DNA from 3 places in the Pantoea jilinensis genome. Region 2 is predicted to be linked to each of the others. Evidence: predicted binding sites of a transcription regulator. Region 2 holds the regulator's gene; each other region holds the start of a gene.
The links. The regulator LexA, encoded in region 2, represses DNA repair genes until DNA is damaged. The targets are predictions, from matches to a motif close to TNCTGTATGTACATACAGNA.
Positions count from the first base shown of each region.

Region 1: a site for LexA is predicted at 2,221-2,240, ahead of KTJ90_RS07645 (DinI-like family protein). Genes of this name have one in related genera too.
Region 3: a site for LexA is predicted at 4,093-4,112, ahead of sulA (SOS-induced cell division inhibitor SulA). Genes of this name have one in related genera too.

Region 1 is NZ_CP077746.1:1,645,120-1,651,364, forward strand. Features, by position in the region: gene KTJ90_RS07625 (helix-turn-helix domain-containing protein) at 6-638, opposite strand; gene KTJ90_RS07630 (hypothetical protein) at 775-1,158, shown strand; gene KTJ90_RS07635 (hypothetical protein) at 1,145-1,486, shown strand; gene KTJ90_RS07640 (hypothetical protein) at 1,638-1,904, shown strand; gene KTJ90_RS07645 (DinI-like family protein) at 1,943-2,182, opposite strand; gene iraP (anti-adapter protein IraP) at 2,358-2,657, shown strand; gene KTJ90_RS07655 (DUF6388 family protein) at 2,854-3,177, opposite strand; gene yedD (lipoprotein YedD) at 3,431-3,904, shown strand; gene amyA (alpha-amylase) at 4,009-5,490, opposite strand; gene fliT (flagella biosynthesis regulatory protein FliT) at 5,592-5,957, opposite strand; gene fliS (flagellar export chaperone FliS) at 5,957-6,245, opposite strand, start outside.
Region 2 is NZ_CP077746.1:3,785,647-3,791,891, forward strand. Features, by position in the region: gene dinF (MATE family efflux transporter DinF) at 1-974, opposite strand, end outside; gene lexA (transcriptional repressor LexA) at 1,073-1,687, opposite strand; gene KTJ90_RS17865 (diacylglycerol kinase) at 1,793-2,161, opposite strand; gene plsB (glycerol-3-phosphate 1-O-acyltransferase PlsB) at 2,290-4,713, shown strand; gene ubiA (4-hydroxybenzoate octaprenyltransferase) at 4,774-5,658, opposite strand; gene ubiC (chorismate lyase) at 5,669-6,181, opposite strand.
Region 3 is NZ_CP077746.1:2,664,804-2,671,048, reverse strand. Features, by position in the region: gene KTJ90_RS12665 (AAA family ATPase) at 1-1,542, opposite strand, end outside; gene matP (macrodomain Ter protein MatP) at 1,596-2,063, shown strand; gene ompA (porin OmpA) at 2,161-3,231, opposite strand; gene sulA (SOS-induced cell division inhibitor SulA) at 3,582-4,073, opposite strand; gene KTJ90_RS12645 (TfoX/Sxy family DNA transformation protein) at 4,284-4,913, shown strand; gene yccS (YccS family putative transporter) at 4,910-6,245, opposite strand, start outside.

The sequences.
Region 1 (6,245 bases), 1.9 Mb from region 2:
TTTTTTTATGACTGCCGGTAGCGGCGCAGTTCAACCACTGTACCAATTAGCTTCAGGTTCTCCCGACTGGAATGCAGTTCAGGAAAGTTGATGTTAATGGGGGCCAGCTCAAACTGCGTAACGCCACCTTCACTGCTACGTTGCCGCCAGGTACGGATCAGAGCAATCTGCTGCTGTAATGCCAGCACGCTATCGCCAGGCCGGGGTGAAACTCGCGGATCGATGATCACCACATCATCCCGCACAATCGCGGGCATCATTGCCTGTTCTTCAACGCGAAAGGCAAAGCTCTGCTGCGAAAGCGCCATATCGTTATGCATCAGCAATTCGTGTCGCACTGAACTGTCATCCGTCAGCCATCGTGTCACATCACGCTGATTAAGCAGCGGAATCTGGTGAAGACCGCCATAAGCACTTTCGCTGAAAACAGGGCCATCCCCATCTATCAAAAAAGCCGGGGCACAACCCAGCGCTTCGGCGAGCCGTAGCAGATTCTCACCGCGCGGAAGCGTCTCCTCTTTTTCCCATTGCGAAATCGCTACATGGGACACTTTTACCTGTTGTGCCAATTGCTTCTGCGTTAATTGCAGTGATTTCCGTCGGAGGCGGATTCGGTCACCCAGCGTTTCGTTTTTCATAAGCTTGACATATTGGTTGAAAGTGATTTAAGTATACTTAAGCATGGTATTTAAGTAAACTTAAATTTCAAGCGGAGGACGTGGCTTTTCAGCACGCAATATGTTCCAGCGACCTAACCGGAAAAAGGGGTATGGCATGGAAAGTAGTCTGATTACCAGTATGGGAGCGTTAGTTCTGGGTGGAGGCGCAGCAGCACTGTTCTGGAAACCGTTATTGGCGGGTATCGCGTCAATCGTAACCAGTAACCGAGCGGGCGGCGAAATTATTACCAGCTACAAAGAGCAGGTGGTGTTGCTGAAAGAGAGCAACCTGCTGATACGGGAGGAAAACGATGAATTACGCGAACGGCACGACAGGAATTTGCGGCGAATCTCGACACTCGAAACCGATCTTAGGTTAATCAAGAATGCGGTAGGGATTTTGCTAGCAATGACCGAAACCGATCAAAACGACAAATTTCGTAATGAAGTTGATCGGCTTATCTCAACTCTGGAGGATCGCAGCAATGGCAATGATTGATAATACCAGGGCTCCAATATCATACAGGCGTAAAGTTATCCTCGGCTGCATTCTTCTCAGTTGTTCGATGATTTGCATCCTGATGACGATTATTTTTCTTTATGTCAGTAATACCGCAAACAAACGAGTCGAGGAGATTAGGGCGGATTACCGGGCAATAGCGGCACGACGTGATGAAAGGGTCGAGGTGCTGACGGATAAGGTCACAGCATTACAACATAAGCTTGATGTGATACCGGATCGTACCGCTGATAAAACACTGAGTAGAGTGAAAGAGGTCGTTTCTGAAGACAACCAGACGTCCGCAAAACCGGGCCAGACACCGTAACTTCCGATTATTCTTAGTGCGGCTTCGCTATTATCGACTAGTTTTAAATCTCCGGGCAACATTTTGTACCTGAATGCAGGCCCGATGATTGGCCGGTCGATGAACCGCTAAGCCTAACCACTTTGGATAACTGACCAGAAGGAAATTTAGCATGAGCGATTCAACAGAAACCAAGACCAAAACTGACTATCTGCGTGATGTGACGTCTCAGCTAAAAGAGATGCGCCACTATGCGCAGACCAACACCGAAACGCTGTCCAGCCATTGGTTAGCGTTTGACGCCGGTGAATACAAAGATAAGACGAACGCCGACCGAATCGATGCATTGCTGAATAAGCAGGGCAAGCTGTTGGAAGATTTGGATGCCGCCATTCAGGACATCGAGATTGAAATTAATCACAGCGAGCAGGAGAGCTAAGTCATCTCCCGCTAACTGATGCGGTGGCCGGTAAAGGATTAATCGGCCACCAGCCACATCTCCGCTTCGTCGAACATCTCTTCAACAATCCGCGCAACCGTCGCTTTATCGTTCTTACTCAAATCAGTATCAATCGCGTTACGTTCCATCGGCTTGACCTTAACTTCAATGTCAGGAAACACCCGATGCACCCGCTTTTCCAGCTCCTCACGAATCATCTCGCGGGCACCCGGTAAACCGGCAACGTTGCGCTTGTCATAAATCAACTCAACAAACATGATGGCAATCCATTCAGGGCAAAATCGCTGACATATAATACTGTAAATAAAAACAGTGGCAAGGCGTGGCGCGTGATTTCGCGTAAATTTTTATGTCGTGTAAAACACGATCTTCAACTGGAAAAATGCGCACGCATCACGACATAATGACGGCTTACTTTTCAGGAGGTCCGCGATGCGACAACTGGTAATAGATATTCTGCTAAAACTGGCAAAGATGGATGTCGATGCAAAAGAGTTGACGGCGCAGCTTGAAGCGCAGTCCCTGCTGGTTGCAGCGCTGCTGGTGCAGGCGAAACAGGACAACTCGCTGACCATTTCGGAAACGGTGCAGGATGCCATCATTACCGCTTCGCAATCGTCGACCGGGTTTCTGCAATCGGATGTTGATCTGCTGCTGACGCACATTAATCGTCTGCTGGCTGTGGCAAGTTATGTTGAAGTGAAGGGTAAAGCGACGGAAGAGAGAGAGTAGGGCAGGAAAAATTCGCCTCTGGAGATGGATATTTATCAACATCTTCAGAGGCAGTGCAGGCGCAGGCGTTGTTCAGGGATGGTCATGATCTGAGTCCTGCGGAAAAGTGACTACTCTCTTAACCGGGTACACATTCTTCAGCTACTTTCATGCAGGCAGGCGTTGTGCTTTACCGGCCTCTTCTCTGCAGCGCGTATTAAAGTTCGTTTTTAATGCAAAATTCTTCCCAGCTCATACCCAATGATTCAGCGTGAGATTTGAGATAAGTCTCGATCGCTTCAGCCGCCACCGCTTTATCTGGCTCAGCGAGCTGAATGGAGAAGATCATTCCATCCAGATTCTTCTGGCGCAAAAAGGCCGCATAGATACGTTCGGCATGCCATTCGCGCAATTGGCGCAATGACAGGTTGGCGGCGCGGGCATCGCTTTCAGTTAATTCGTCAAGTGCGGATTGAAAGTCTGGATGCGCGGTAAAAAACATCTCGCGTGCCTGGGCATAGTAAGCTTCTGGAGTTTTCATATTCATATTCCTGAAAGTCTGTTGCAGCGCGTCAGTGTAGCGGGTTGTCTCCTGCTTGTCAGGCGTGGCAAAGATAAGGGATGAACCTGCTTCGCCAGCAATTTTCCGGTTAAAATGCTTCATGCAGACCTCACTGCGGGTTTCGTTCTGCCGCAATCATCGTCTGCGTGGCCTCTTAACATTCAGATATCTTGCGTAACGCGGTGGAAAAATTATAACGTAGCCGCCATTGACGTGATCTTAGGGATTAAACATGAAAAAGTGGATGCTGATTGCCGCGCTGGCATTGAGTGGTTGTGCGCAAATCAACGATTATGAAAATGCGGTGCAGACACCGGCACCTGCTGATCTGCAGGGGACCTGGCAAACCGTCGGCCCACAGAGCAGCCTGATCAGCGACAAAGCGATAGCCAGTCTGATCATTAATGCCGATGGCAGCACCCTGGATTGCCGTCAGTGGATGCGGGTCATCGCGAAGCCGGGCAAACTGACCCGATTAAATGGCGATTATGTGAATGTTACACGTAAGATACGGGTGATGCCGCTGGTGGTCGATAATGGCGAACTGAGCTATGACAGGATGACCCTACGCAAAGTGGCGCGTCCGACAGTAGAGTGCCAGCAGGCACTGGAAGAAGTCGCAAAGCAGCCAAAAGCCGCCGTGATTCAGAACATCGAACCGCAACTGTTGCGCACGGCGATTACCGAGAATAACGCGAAGTCATAACCGTCGATCCATAGCAAAACCGCCCCAACAGGTTGAGTGCCGTTCACGCACTTGTCTGCCGGGGCGGTTTTCGTTTTTACTGCATCCCTTATTTTGCTGCTAACTTATTCTGCGATGACCCAGACGCTGACGCTGCCACCGTTACAGGCAAAGACTGCTGTGCCATGCTCGTCGGCGGTAATCGTCTCTTCACGGTTACCCAGATAATCCCGCCAGACCTTACCGGCAAAACCTTCACCCATCGGCACGCTTTTCTCACCTGCATCGCCATTCGACATGATCACCACACAGCCTTGCTGCGTTTCGGTGCCGCTGCGGCTGAATGCCACGCAGTTAGGATGATCAAAATAGTCGGTCTGAACGCCCCAGCCATATTGCTGACGCGCCCGGATTAACCCTTCCAGTTCAGGGACCACCGGCATCTCTATTTTGTGCGTCTCACCGTCGCCGCCTTCATCTTCGTAGGTTGCCCCGAACAGATCAGGATAAAAAATGGTGGGCACACCTTGTTCACGCAGCAGGATCAGCGCATAAGCCAGTGGCTTAAACCAGGCTTCAACCGGCGCTTCCAGAGACTGCAGCGGCTGGGTGTCGTGGTTGGCGACGATCGTCACGGCATGCCAGGGATCAGCCACGACCAGCGAATTAGCAAAAATCTGGCTCATGTCATAGGCGCTGCCCGCGGTGGAAGCCTGATGGAAGTTCATATGCAGTGGGGCATCAAACAGCATGGTTTTACCTTCCACCTGATGCACATACTCCTGCAGTTTCTCGGTTTCAAATGACCAGTATTCCGCGACGATAAACATCGGCTCTTCAGCAACCTCCTGAATATGCTCGATCCACTCTTTGTAGAACCAGGCCGGAATATGTTTGACCGCGTCCAGACGAAAGCCAGTGCAGGGGACCTGTTCCATCACCCAGCGCGCCCAGTACTTCAGCTCTTCCCGGACCGCATTGTTACGGAAATCGATGTTGGCACCCATCAGATAGTCGAAGTTACCCAGTTCGTTATCGACCTGATCGTTCCAGCCTTCGGCGGTATAGTCATTGATGATTTTAAACACGCCGTTTTCGTCCGGATTCTCAATGTGGTCTACACCGCTAAAGCACTTGTGATCCCAGACAAACTTAGAATATTCCCCGGCACGGGCCGGAAAGGTGAATTTCGTCCAGGCTTCGCACTCGACAACCTCTTCGTAGATTTCATCACGGTTATCCGGGTTGACGCGGTTAACACTGATCGCCTCTTTCTCATCAGCACCCATTTTGTGGTTCAGCACCACATCCAGCAGTACCCCAACGTTGTGGCTGCGCAGGGCTTCTGCTGCCGCCAGTAATTGCGTTTTGTCGCCATATTTGGTGGCAACACCGCCTTTTTGATCAAATTCCCCGAGGTCGAACAAATCGTAACTGTCGTAACCGACTGAATAGCCGCCTGAACCCCCTTTGTAGCAGGGTGGTAACCACACCATACTGATTCCAATTTCGCTGAGCCAGGCTGCACGATCGGCGACCTCAGGCCACAGTTTGCTGCCATCCGGGTAATACCAATGGAAAAACTGTAATAACGTTGGGTTTTGCATGTACCACACTCCAGGGGATGATGAGAATCAAGTATGGAGTAAGCGGCAGAAAAGAGACGCCGCGCAGAGAAATAAATCTGGCGGCGTAGCAGAGAAGGGGATCAGGAGAGCGTTTCGCGCGGCACCATGACTAAGCCGCCCTGACTACTGTAGGCAGACATGACCGATTTCTGACGGGTGTTCTGACCTACCAGCGAGGCCAGCTCATCCATCCGCGCCTGCAGCAGACGTTTTACTTCGCTTTCGTTATCCAGTATACGACGCAGCACCGGGCGTAACTGCTCCTGCGTCTGCGATGAAGGCGACACAGCTTCTGTCGATTGGGCTAAGTTCTGCACCGCACTGACATACTCCATCTCCCTGCTGATCAATTCATCCCATTCGCCCTGTACTGCATGACGCAGCATTCCCTGGCTGAGATCGAGTAACTGTTGGTAAACGGTAATCAGATGCGGTGCAGTGGTCATTAAACGGCGTCCTGAATCAGGTGAGATTGAACTACTTCTTTCCACGCGTCCGCAATATTGCGCAGCAGGCCTTCGACCTCCTCGACCGCTGCAACATCATTATGCAGGTTGGCATGCAGCAGGCGACGGGTCATGTAGTTGTAAAGATCCAGCAGATTGTCTGCCAGTTCATCACCACTGTTTTCAAGCAGGCCCTCTTTCAGGCCTGCTTCGATGATATTGATCGCTTTGGAGATCGAGCTGCCTTTGCCTTCAATATTGCCATCCTGCATAAACAAGCGTGCGCGG
Region 2 (6,245 bases):
AAGAAGAGCGCGACTACCACCGCCTGCCGACAGGCTGAGTGCCAGACGTGCTGCAATTTACTGCCATCTTTTGCGCCATGCGCTTCGCCGGCAAAAGCTTCAACCGCGTAGGCAAAACCATCCAGCGCGTAGGCAGTAAAGGTAATGAACATCAGTAATACCGCGTTAACCGCCACCACGTCCGGACCCAGCCGCGCACCCAGCACGGTCAGCGAGGCGAAACAGAGCTGCAGCATCAGAGAGCGCAACATGATATCCCGGTTCAGTCGCAGCAGTCGGCCGCTGTCACCGCGCCAGCTCTGCTTCAGCAGATTAAACGTAATACCGCGCAGCTTTAACACCCGCCAGACCATGATGCCGCCGACGCCCAGCGTGATGTACTCCGCCAGCGCCGTGGCGGTTGCTGCTCCCGCGACACCCCAGTGCAGCCCCATCACCAGCCAGAGATCGAGCACGATGTTCACCAGATTGCCCACTATCAGCAGGATTACCGGCGCCCGCGCATACTGAACGCCCAACAGCCAGCCCAGGATGACCAGGTTTGCCAGCGTGGCAGGTGCACTGAGCCAGCGAATCTGAATAAACAGCGCCGCCTGTTCCAGTACATCAGGATTGCCACCTACCAGATGGGTCGCCAGCTGAATAATCGGATAACGCAATGCGATGAACAGCACGCCGGCCAGCAGCGCAATGATCAGCGGCTGCGTCAGCGCGCGTGCCAGAGCGGTTTTATCGCCCGCACCAAACGCCTGCGCCGTCAGGCCAGTGGTACTCATTCGAAGGAAAAGCAGCAGCATAAAGAGGAAGCTGGTCACTGTGGTCCCGACCGCAACCCCGCCAAGATAGACAGGGCTGTCGAGATGACCAATAACTGCAGTATCGACCACGCCCAGTAAGGGAACGGTGATATTTGAAAGGATCATCGGCAGCGCAAGCCGCCAGAGATTTTTATCCGTTGCCGTGATAAAGCGCATTCGCCGTTCCGTGCTCAGTGTCGCTGCAGCAAAGCAGGCAACAAAATTAGGGCAGACAGAATAGCATCAGAAAAGGCGAATGCACGCAGGCCTCAGAATCAAAGCCACTCGCCGTTACGCACCACGCCAACCGCAAGACCTTCAATGGTCAGTGACTGCGCACGGGTGTCGACCACGATAGGGTCAAAATCGCTGTTTTCAGGCAGAAGATGCACGATAGCACCCTGCTTTTTCCAGCGTTTAACGGTGACTTCATCATCAATGCGTGCCACGACAACCTGACCGTTGCGCACATCCTGGGTTTTATGTACCGCGAGCAGGTCGCCGTCCATAATCCCGATATCTTTCATCGACATTCCGCTGACGCGCAGCAGGAAGTCGGCAGAAGGCTTGAACAGGCCCGGATCCACTTTGTAGTGGGTTTCGATATGTTCCTGCGCCATGATCGGCTCACCGGCAGCAACCCGGCCTATCAGCGGTAGTCCTTCTGAAACTTCTTCTTCCATTAACAGACGAATGCCGCGTGATGCACCCGAAACGATCTCAATAACGCCTTTACGCGCCAGCGCTTTCAGATGCTCTTCAGCCGCATTTGGCGAACGGAAGCCCAGTTGCGCGGCGATCTCTGCACGCGTAGGCGGCATGCCCGTTGAAGATATATGGTCGCGAATCAGGTCATAGACCTGCTGCTGCCTGCTGGTTAATGCTTTCATCCCGCCCCCTGGTTGTTTATACAGTCGCTGTGAGTATATACAGGTATTGGCGAAATGGAAACCGATTGTCAGGGAAAACGCGCCCTCAGGCGCGTTATGGAAGGCTTATCGCAAATGTGTCCAGAGCAGCGCGACCCAGACAAACAGGGCCAGTAAGATGCTGATCAGCACCGCCGCCGAGCCCATGTCTTTGGCCCGGCCTGCCAGGGGATGATGTTCCTGACCAATCCGGTCAACCACCGCTTCAATGGCGCTATTGAGGATTTCGACAATGACGACCAGCACCACGGCGCCAATCATGAGGATGCGGGCGATCACATCGACATCCAGCCAGCACGCGATAATAATAGCGGCCAGCGCAGCCAGTGTTTCCTGCCGAAAGGCGGCTTCATGCTGCCAGGCGGCACGCAGTCCCTGCCAGGAGTAACCTGCGGCTTTTACTATTCTGATAAGTCCGGTGGCATTATTTGCCATGATGTGGGAACCCTTTCATTCAATTGACGTCAATGTCTGGGCTGCGTGCAATTGGCACCACCACAGATCTTCGCTGCGCTTTCTGGTATGCTTGCGGCGCTTTGCTAACAAGAGGCTTCATGTTGTCTATGTCAGGTTGGCGTAAACTCTATTACAAATTACTTAATTTACCACTCTCCTTTTTGGTAAAAAGTAAGGCCATTCCGGCCGATCCCGTGTCTGAACATGGTCTGGATCCGACCCGACCTATTATGTATGTTTTGCCTTACGATTCGAAGGCTGACTTACTGACTTTACGCGCACAGTGTCTGCGGCATCATCTGCCCGATCCGCTGATTCCGCTGGAGATTGATGGTTCGCTGCTGCCGCGCCACGTGTTTATTCATAATGGCCCACGCGTATTTCCCTATTTTGTGCCCAGCGTTGAATCGGTAAAAATCTTTCACGATTACCTCGACCTGCATCGCAATAATCCTGAGCTGGATATTCAGATGCTGCCGGTCACCGTGATGTTTGGTCGTGCGCCAGGACGTGAAGTCCAGGGCGAAGCGACGCCGCATCTGCGTGTGCTTAATGGGGTGCAGAAATTCTTTGCGGTCATCTGGCACGGACGTGACAGTTTTGTCCGCTTCTCGCCGACCGTCTCGCTGCGCCGCATGGCAACGGAACACGGTACGGACAAGTCGATTGCCCAGAAACTGGCTCGCGTGGCACGCATCCATTTTGCCCGTCAGCGACTGGCGGCGATCGGCCCGCGTTTACCGGCGCGTCAGGATCTGTTTAATCGTCTGCTGCAATCCAAAGCGATTGAAAAAGCCGTCGAAGATGAAGCGCGCAGCAAAAAAATCTCCCATGAGAAAGCCCAGCAGAATGCTGTTGAGATGATGGAAGAGATCGCTGCTAACTTCTCCTATGAAGCCATTCGCGTCACCGACCGTGTGATGGGCTGGCTCTGGAGTCGTCTCTATCAGGGCATCAACGTCAATGGCGGTGAAAAAGTTCGCCAGCTGGCGCAGGATGGCCACGAGATTGTCTATGTACCCTGCCATCGCAGCCATATGGATTATCTGCTGCTCTCCTATGTGCTCTATCATCAGGGGCTGGTGCCGCCGCACATTGCCGCGGGTATCAATCTCAACTTCTGGCCAGCCGGACCGATTTTCCGTCGTCTGGGCGCCTTCTTTATTCGTCGTACCTTTAAAGGCAATAAGCTTTACGCCACGGTATTCCGCGAATATCTCGGCGAGCTGTTCACCCGCGGCTATTCAGTTGAATACTTTGTCGAAGGAGGCCGTTCACGTACCGGTCGCCTGCTGGACCCGAAAACCGGCACCTTAGCCATGACCTTACAGGCGATGCTGCGCGGCGGAAATCGCCCCATCACGCTGGTGCCGATCTACATCGGTTATGAGCACGTGATGGAAGTGGGCACTTACGCCAAAGAACTACGCGGTGCAGCCAAAGAGAAAGAGGGCTTCATGCAGATGGTGCGCGGCTTACGCAAGCTGCGCAATCTCGGTCAGGGTTACGTTAACTTCGGCGAACCGCTGCCGCTGGTCAACTATCTTAATAAGCGGGTGCCGGAATGGCGCGACGCGATCGATCCGATTGAGCCGCAACGTCCGAGCTGGTTAACGCCGACCGTTAATGACATCGCGGCCAGTCTGATGGTGCGTATTAATGAAGCGGGCGCGGCTAACGCGATGAACCTCTGTGTCACGGCGCTGCTGGCGTCACGTCAGCGCTCACTAACCCGTGAACAGCTGATTGAACAGCTGGAGTGCTATACCCAGTTGCTGCGTAATGTGCCTTATTCGCCCAATGCGACCGTACCCGATCTTTCCGCAGAAGCGCTGCTGGATCACGCCCTGGGTATGAACAAATTTGAGAGTGAAAAAGACAGTATTGGCGACATCATCATTCTGCCACGTGAGCAGGCAGTGTTGATGACCTACTACCGTAACAACATTCATCACATGCTGGTGATGCCGTCGCTGATTGCCGCCATTGTTCAGCAACATCAGACGCTGAGTGAAGCGGAACTGCTGCGTCAGGTGAGCCTGGTCTATCCGATGCTGAAGAGTGAACTGTTCCTGCGCTGGCAGACCAATGAGCTGCCACAACTGCTGACTGACGTAAGTCAGGAGCTGGCACGTCAGGGCCTGATTACCTTCGAAGCGGGTGAGTTGCGCTTTACCGCAGCACGCTATCGCACGCTGCAACTGCTGGCTGCTGGTGTGCGCGAAACGCTGCAGCGTTATGCCATTACCTTCTCGATTCTCAGCGCCAAGCCTACGATTAACCGTGGCACGCTGGAGAAAGAGAGCCGGACGCTGGCACAGCGTCTGTCAGTGTTGCACGGAATCAATGCGCCGGAGTTCTTCGACAAAGCGGTCTTTACCTCACTGGTACTGACGTTGCGTGATGAAGGGTATATCAGCGACAGCGGTGATGCCGATGTCGCGCAGACCCTGGCGACCTGGCATATTCTGGCTGACCTGGTCACCAGTGATGTCCGCATGACGATTGAAACCGCGGTGGCGCACGACTGACCGCCGCGCGCATTGTAAAAAGGCGACCTCATGAGGTCGCCTTTTTTATGCCCAAAACTTTCAGAACAGCTGACTGAACGGCGGCGTATTCATCAGTACGCCCAGGAACAGCACCATCCCGACGTAGTTGTTATTCAGGAAAGCCTGGAAGCAGGGCTGACGTTCGCGCCCGGCGATCAGCTTCTGCTGATAAACAAACAGCGCAGCCGCCAGCAGCAGCGTCCAGTAGAAAGCACCATTCAGATGCAGCATCATGCCCACCAGCGCCATCAGCAGCAGGGTCGCCAGTTGCAGCAGGCCAATGATCAGCTTGTCGAAACGTCCAAATAAAATCGCTGTCGATTTCACACCAATCTTCAGATCATCATCCCGGTCCACCATCGCATACTGCGTGTCATAAGCCACCGTCCAGCAGATATTAGCGATAAATACCAGCCAGCAGACCAGAGGTAAGGACTCACTAACTGCGGACCACGCCATGGGAATTGCCCAGCCAAACGCGGCACCCAAAACGACCTGCGGCAGATGGGTATAGCGCTTCATAAAGGGATAGACCCAGGCCAGCGCCAGCCCCACGACGGAGAGCATAATCGTCATCAGATTCATGGTCAGCACCAGCGCAAACGCCACCAGCGCCAGAATCACAAACAGCAGCTTAGCCTCTTTTGCACTGACCGCGCCGCTGGCCAGTGGACGGTGCTTTGTGCGCTCAACGTGACCATCGACTTTCCGATCGGCGTAGTCATTGATCACACAACCGGCTGCTCGCATCACGAAAACCCCGGCCACAAACACCGCCAGCACCGGCAGCGGCGGAATCGACATATCCGCCAGCCATAACGCCCAGAGCGTTGGCCACATCAGCAGCAGCGTACCGATCGGTTTATCAATACGCATCAGGCGAGCATAGGCCCGCCACTTATTCATACTTACGCTATTTTGCACCACAGAATCCTCAGACCAGATCGCGATAGAGCGGCGATGCCGGCAAAAACAGTTCAGTCAGCAGCAGCGGTTTGCCGGAAAGACGCAGGCGTGAACGCCGTCCCCACAATCCCTCTACCTGGCCCGGATCAATAAAATCGCGGGTCAGCGTCGACGAGGAGAAAAGATAGCGACCCAGAGGACGGGTGCCCAGCTGTTGCAGCATCGCCTCTGGCCCGTTGAGGGTACTTTCCGGCACCAGCGTGCGGCCAGCCAGCCAGGGCTGATCGTCGCCGAACAGCAGCACTTCACGCAGCCAGAAGCGTTCGTCGTCTGGCAATAACGCCCTTTCCTCACCCAACTCGCTGGCGTCGATAAAGCCTTCACGCAGCGGCTGAACCGTGACCCGCTGACAGTGCTGTTCAAAACGGCGCGTCATTGAATCCTCCTCCATCAGCCAGTCAAGCAATGGCGGCGCAAGGGTGGCCTGCGACGGAGAAAGCCAGTTGAGCGAACGTAATAAGCTGAGTGCGTCTTGCGACATAGCACCACTCCCGATAATTTTCAGGTCGCTAGTTTAGCGCAGAGAGGCGATGCGAACACCTGCC
Region 3 (6,245 bases), 1.1 Mb from region 2:
CAGCCCGCCCACAGGTTGCACGTTGCCGAATTGATCGACCGAGCCGGTGACAGCAATTTGCTGATTGATGGGCTGATTTGCCAATGCGCTTATTAAGGCACAGAGTTCAGCCAGCGAGGCGCTGTCACCATCCACTTCGGAATAAGATTGTTCAAACACCATTGAGGCCGAGAAGGGCAGTTGCTGATCAAGTTCCAGCTCGGCAGTGAGGTAAGCCTGCATAATCATCATACCTTTGGCATGGATATTCCCGCCCAGCTCCGCTTTGCGTTCGATATCCATGAACTCACCATCACCAGGATGGACCACGCAGGTAATGCGAGAAGTATCGCCCCAGGCGCGCGGGTGGCCAGGAAATTCCACCACTGACAGACCATTAATCTGACCGACAACTTCACCTTCGGTTTCAATCAGAATCTGCCGCAGCAGGATCTCATCACGCATCCGTTCATTGAGATAATTCTCGCGCCATAAGCGCGCTTCCAACGCATCACGTAGCGCTTCAGCATTGAGTTGTTCATCGCCCATCAGGGCTGACTCGCGCATCTGACGCTGGAGCCAGCGGGGACAAAGTGGCAGGGTATCCTGATCGCCGCTATAGCGAGCGCCTTCTTTAATCAGCTCGGGCCAGAAGTCCTCTTCCGGCAGGGGCAGCCCCGCCTGCTGTGCCAGTTCTGCGTTCCAGCGACACCAGGCAAGCATGTCATCCTCATCCAGAATCTGAATATTCTCTTCAAACTCAGTATAGATGGCCATTTCGTGTGCTTCAGGGTCGAGCTCCTGAAAATCTGCCAGCGTTTCACGTTCGCCACACAGGACCAGATTGAGGCTGAGTGGCAGAGGCGGAATAGAAACCGGCAGCGGCTGGCGTTCGTCCTGGGATGTCCACTCGACATAGCCCTGTTCAATACACTTTTTCAGGCGCAACCAGAGAATGGGCTGCGTCATCAGGCTTTGCAAGGAGAGCACCAGCGTGCCGCCGTTAGCGCGATGTATCAGGCCCGGGTCGAGCTGGATGCGATCTTTATACTGGCGCACGCAGCCAAACAACTGTTCCATCTCAATCCACTCAGCAAAGTGAATACCACCCTGACTGGTGAACGGGCGTTGCGGATCGGAGGGAGGCTGGAGCGTGACATTATCTGCCATGATATGGTAATCACCACCATACAGCGTGGTACTGTCGGCCATAACCCGTTGTGCGGCCTGGGCAATGAATGCCAGATAATCGCGATTCTCCTGGCTACGAACCAGCAGTAATGGGAACCCTTGCGTCTGATGGTGTAAATGCGCAAGTGCATTCAGCAAACGGGGCTGTACCGTTGCCAGAGCATCAGTTTCTTCATCAGCAATTCGGGAGAAAACGGATTGGTATTGCGCGCTATCCGGCTGTAAGGTCTGCCACGTAAGTTGGGTGCTGGTCAAAATAATCGCATTTGTCTGTATTAAGAAAAGCGAGATTATACAGGAATCACCCTTGTTAAGCACTGCAGACTTCCTGTTGAAGATGTGATGATGACAGCATGTTTTTCGTTGCTGCATCCGGGAAAAAAGCTGTTATTCTTAGTTCGTTACGTGATCACGATGAGATTCCGATGAAATACCAGCAACTCGAAAATCTTGAATGTGGATGGAAGTGGAAATACCTGGTGAAAAAACATCGGGAAGGTGAACTGATCACGCGTCACCTTGAATTAAGTGCGGCGCAGGCTGCAGTCGATAAGCTTCTGGCGATGGAAAATAATCCGGTCACGGTGAATGAATGGATCGCGGAACATATCCATTCTGATCTGGATAATCGGCTGAAACAGACTATCCGTGCCCGGCGAAAACGCCATTTCAATGCTGAACATCAGCACACCCGTAAAAAATCCATCGACCTTGAATATCTGGTCTGGCAACGACTGGCGGGACTGGCACAGCGGCGCGGCTGCACGCTTTCTGAAACAATTGTTCAGTTGATAGAAGATGCAGAACGTAAAGAGAAATATGCCACTCAGATGTCCAGCCTGAAACAGGATTTGCAGGCGATCCTGGGTAATTCAGGCTCTGAAAGCGAGTAACGTAACGGGAGCAATGTCATCCCTGAACGCCTGATGCCAGCTTTATTACTGGCATAAAAAAACCCCGCCTTGGCGGGGTTTTTTATGACATGTAAACTTAAGCCTGTGGCTGAGTTACAACGTCTTTGATGCCTTTAACATCGATTTCTACGCGACGATCCGGAGACAGGCAATCGATCAGGGCATTACGGCCTTTCACGCTGTCACAGGTATTGCCGGTAACTGGGTTAGATTTACCCATGCCACGTGCAGAGATCTTGTTAGAAGGGATACCTTTAGAGACCAGGTAATCTACGACTGACTGAGCACGTTTCTCAGACAGTTTCTGGTTGTACTGCTCTGAACCGATGCGGTCGGTGAAGCCCAGTACGACAACGGAACCATCTTTAGGATCCATTGAGCTCAGCTGGCTGTACAGCTGATCCAGAGCCTGCTGGCCTTCTGGCTTCAGGGTAGATTTGTTGAAGGTGAACAGAACGTCAGACTTCAGAGTGAAACGCTTGGTTTCAACAACTGGCGCTGGTGCTGGAGCCGGAGCTGGTGCCGGAGCAGCGACGTCATCCTGACCGAAGCGGTATGAAACGCCTACGCTCAGCATGCCATTGTCTGGACGAGCACCAACGGTCTGTGCATCACCGATGTTGTTAACCCACTGGTAATCCAGACGGGTAGCCCAGTTCTGAGTCAGCGCATACTCAACACCAACTGCAGCCAGCGGAGATACGCCGGTGTCGTGGTCGCTGATGCGGCCAGTAGTTTGGTTAGTCTGCGTTGCATCTGCACGCCATACCATGCCGCCCAGACGAGTATACACGTCCAGATCGTCATTAATTGGGTAGCTCAGTTTAGCAGCCAGCTGAACGCCCTGTGCTTTGAATGCGCCGTTAGTCACATTGCCTTTATTAGGCATGCGACCCAGCCAGTCATAGCCCATCTCGAAGCCCAGGTATGGGTTTGCCTGATAACCAACGAACGCACCTGCGCCCAGCTGGCTTTCATGAGTTGGACCGTCATTGTTCTCGTAACCGTGACCGTAGTAGCCAGTGTCGTGATACTGAGACCAGCCCAGTTTAGCACCGGTGTACCAGGTGTTATCTTTCGGAGCGGCCTGCGCTACGGTAGCGAAGCCAGCCAGTGCCACTGCAATTGCGATAGCTGTCTTTTTCATTTTGCGCCTCGTTATCATCCAAATAGGCAATGAGCAAAAAGGTTGCTCTTGGTTTAAATCCTTCGCCGGGTCAAAACGCTCGCTTATGACTCTACCGCAAAAAACGGAGGTTATTGAGCACCCTGGCGAGCTAAAGTCTACAACGAGATTGGAAACTTACAAGTATGATGTGAGGCGCTACTGTAAAAAAACAGCGGTTTATACACAATTTCTAACAATTAGGATGGTCGTAACGTCGCAGCAAAAAGCCCAAAAAACCTGCTAACCCATTGTCACAGCTCGAACTAACAGAATCAGTGGTTTAGCGACAACTGATAAGAATAATAGCCTGGGAAACTTCTTATTTTTACTTAATGAAACAAATCCGACTGAATTTTTATCGCACTTTGCGGTCTCAGAGGCGCTTCCGTTGTCCCACTGGCCCGCAAAATCAAACCCAGCGCTTCACCCTCAGCTGCCGCATTTTCAAGTTGACGACGCTCATTTTCATCAAGATCGTACGGAATCCATGCCAGAACAACGCTGTAATTTCCCGTACGCAACGCTTTAACCATCGCCTCAACCGCATTCAGACGTTCAGAATCGGCGATATGCATACTTTTATCTAATGGTAAGCCTGATTCCTGCAACCAGGTGCGGTTCAGTTTATGTGCCGGTGTTAACCACAACTGCCAGCGTGACTGCTGACTCAGTTGCTGTAATAACGGCAACAGCATCATCTGCATCATACCGGGCTGCTCGCTGTAACGTAACTCAGTAATTCCACCACCCTGCGTGGACGGAACAGAAGAGGACGCATAATGATGAGCATAGCGTGCATTATTAGGATGTTGTGTTCGCATAAGTTAATCACCAGCAGTGGACTGTATGAATATACAGTACTGTCATCCTGGATAAAGATCAACCCAAATTTCTGAAAACGCCTCGCAAAAACGCGACAAGATTAGTTGAAGCACTATTTATTCATTGAACCCGCTGCCACTTTTTTTTATCTTCTAATTACCTGATACACAACGTAATTTACCAGATATTTCTTACATGGAGGTGGTGCAATGAAAAAGATTAATCCGGTTGTCGAGCGCTCCAGAGCGCACCTGGGCCCGTTGGGAACAATTGAGTCCCGGACCCAGTTTGGTGGCTATGCACTGGCTGTCGAAAGCGTGGTTTTCGCGTTAATTAATAAAGATGAACTCTACCTGCGGGCCAGTGAACCCTTGCGGGATTACATTACCGACCGTCCGCTCCAGCCCCTGATTTTTCGCAAACGGGGCAAGTCAGTGAAGCTTGATTACTTTCAGGTCGATGAAGCCTTATGGCGGGATCCTGACCATCTTCTGACGCTCTCCGCGGCCTCTTTAGAAACGGCACAGCGCGAGTTGCAGCACAGACAAGCCTCTCCGCGTTTGAAAGATCTGCCTAATCTCAGTGTACGCATGGAAGTCATGTTGTACGAGGCGGGCGTGATGAGTGTCAATCATCTTTACCAGATGGGAGCCAAACAGTGCTGGCTGAAGTTAAAAGCGATCAACCAGCACGTTGGATTTCAGACACTACTGGCGCTGCAGGGTGCGATTACGGGCCACCATGCGGCCGCACTGCCACTGGCCACCCGTGCCGAGCTGAATGCATGGTTTCAACGCACGCTTTTATCGAAACCAGACTTCAGAGGCGAAGAAGGCTAATCAGCAATAAGCGTGCGGCGCAGGCGAGCCACATCAGGCATTAAGGCTACCAGCAGTCCGAGTTGCTGAAGCACCAGCGGCGCACGCACATCCGCATCTGCGGCCAACTGGCTGATGCGATGAGCCAGTTGATGGCGCATTGTTTCAACATGCTCATCGCTGACTACGTCCGTCTGAAGCACATCCTCAACATAACAAACTGTATCATCCAGCAAGGTCAGCAGTTCTGGTGCCGTAATTTTGTCACGGTGCGCGCCGAGTGCAGAAATGTAACTCAGAAACGAGTGGTTTGAGCAAAGCAGCTGAAAAGCCGATTCGCGCAGTTTCTGACTGGTGCGACTTTCACTGCTCATGTTTGAAACCACGGATGCCAGCTCGGCATCTGCATTGTGTGCGTCACGGCGGGCAATGCGATAGGCGAGACGGTTATCCTTGCCCTGATGATACTGTTCCATGATCGCATCCAGATAGCGGCAGTTCGCTTTCAGGGTTCGTTCAGCCACCGCCGGCAACTGACGAAAGCGCCAGTCTGGCCAGATAAACGCCACAGCCAGCCAGGCCAGGCCACAGCCGAGTAAGGTGTCCACTACGCGTGGCAGGGCGACCTCAAAGCCTTCCCCTAACAGGTTAAAGCAGAGCAGAACCAGCAATGTGATAAACAGCGTGGCCTGCGCATACTGTACCTGCCTGAAAGCGAAGAACAGCACGCCGGAAATCACAATCAGGATTAACTGCCCTTCAATTGAGGGCACCAGCCATAAAACGGGCAGACCAATAGCAATGCCCGCCAGTGTTCCGCCGATACGTAAGGCCAGTCGCCGCTGCGTTGCGTTGTAGTTGGGCTGGCAGACAAACAGGCTGGTCAGCAAAATCCAGTATCCCCGCTCGAGTCCGGTGATCTTAATGAAGCCATAGCCGATACAGAGCACGACTGACATGCGAACTGCATGCCGGAATAGCGCCGATGAGGGAGAGAGATGACGGCTAAAGCGCAGCCTGATGTCACTCCAGCCACTTAATCCTTCGCGTGACAGCAGATTATCGCTGTGCTGAGGATCTTCACCGGCCAGCGTCTGTTCAGATTCGATGGAGGCAAGGTGGGCATCAATGGCGCGCAGATTGCGCAGCAGCCAGAAAAGGGCACGGGTATGCTCGGCCTCAGGCTCGCGCTGCTCCAGACGTTCAATTGCTTTTTGTAATCGTTCAAACGCGCGCTCAAATCGACTGTCATGCACCCATCTTTCACGCATCAGAATGCAGTGTGCCAGCTGGCGACAGGCTTGTGCCTGCATGTTAAGAAGACGCTGGAAGCGAAACAGAATTTCGTTATAG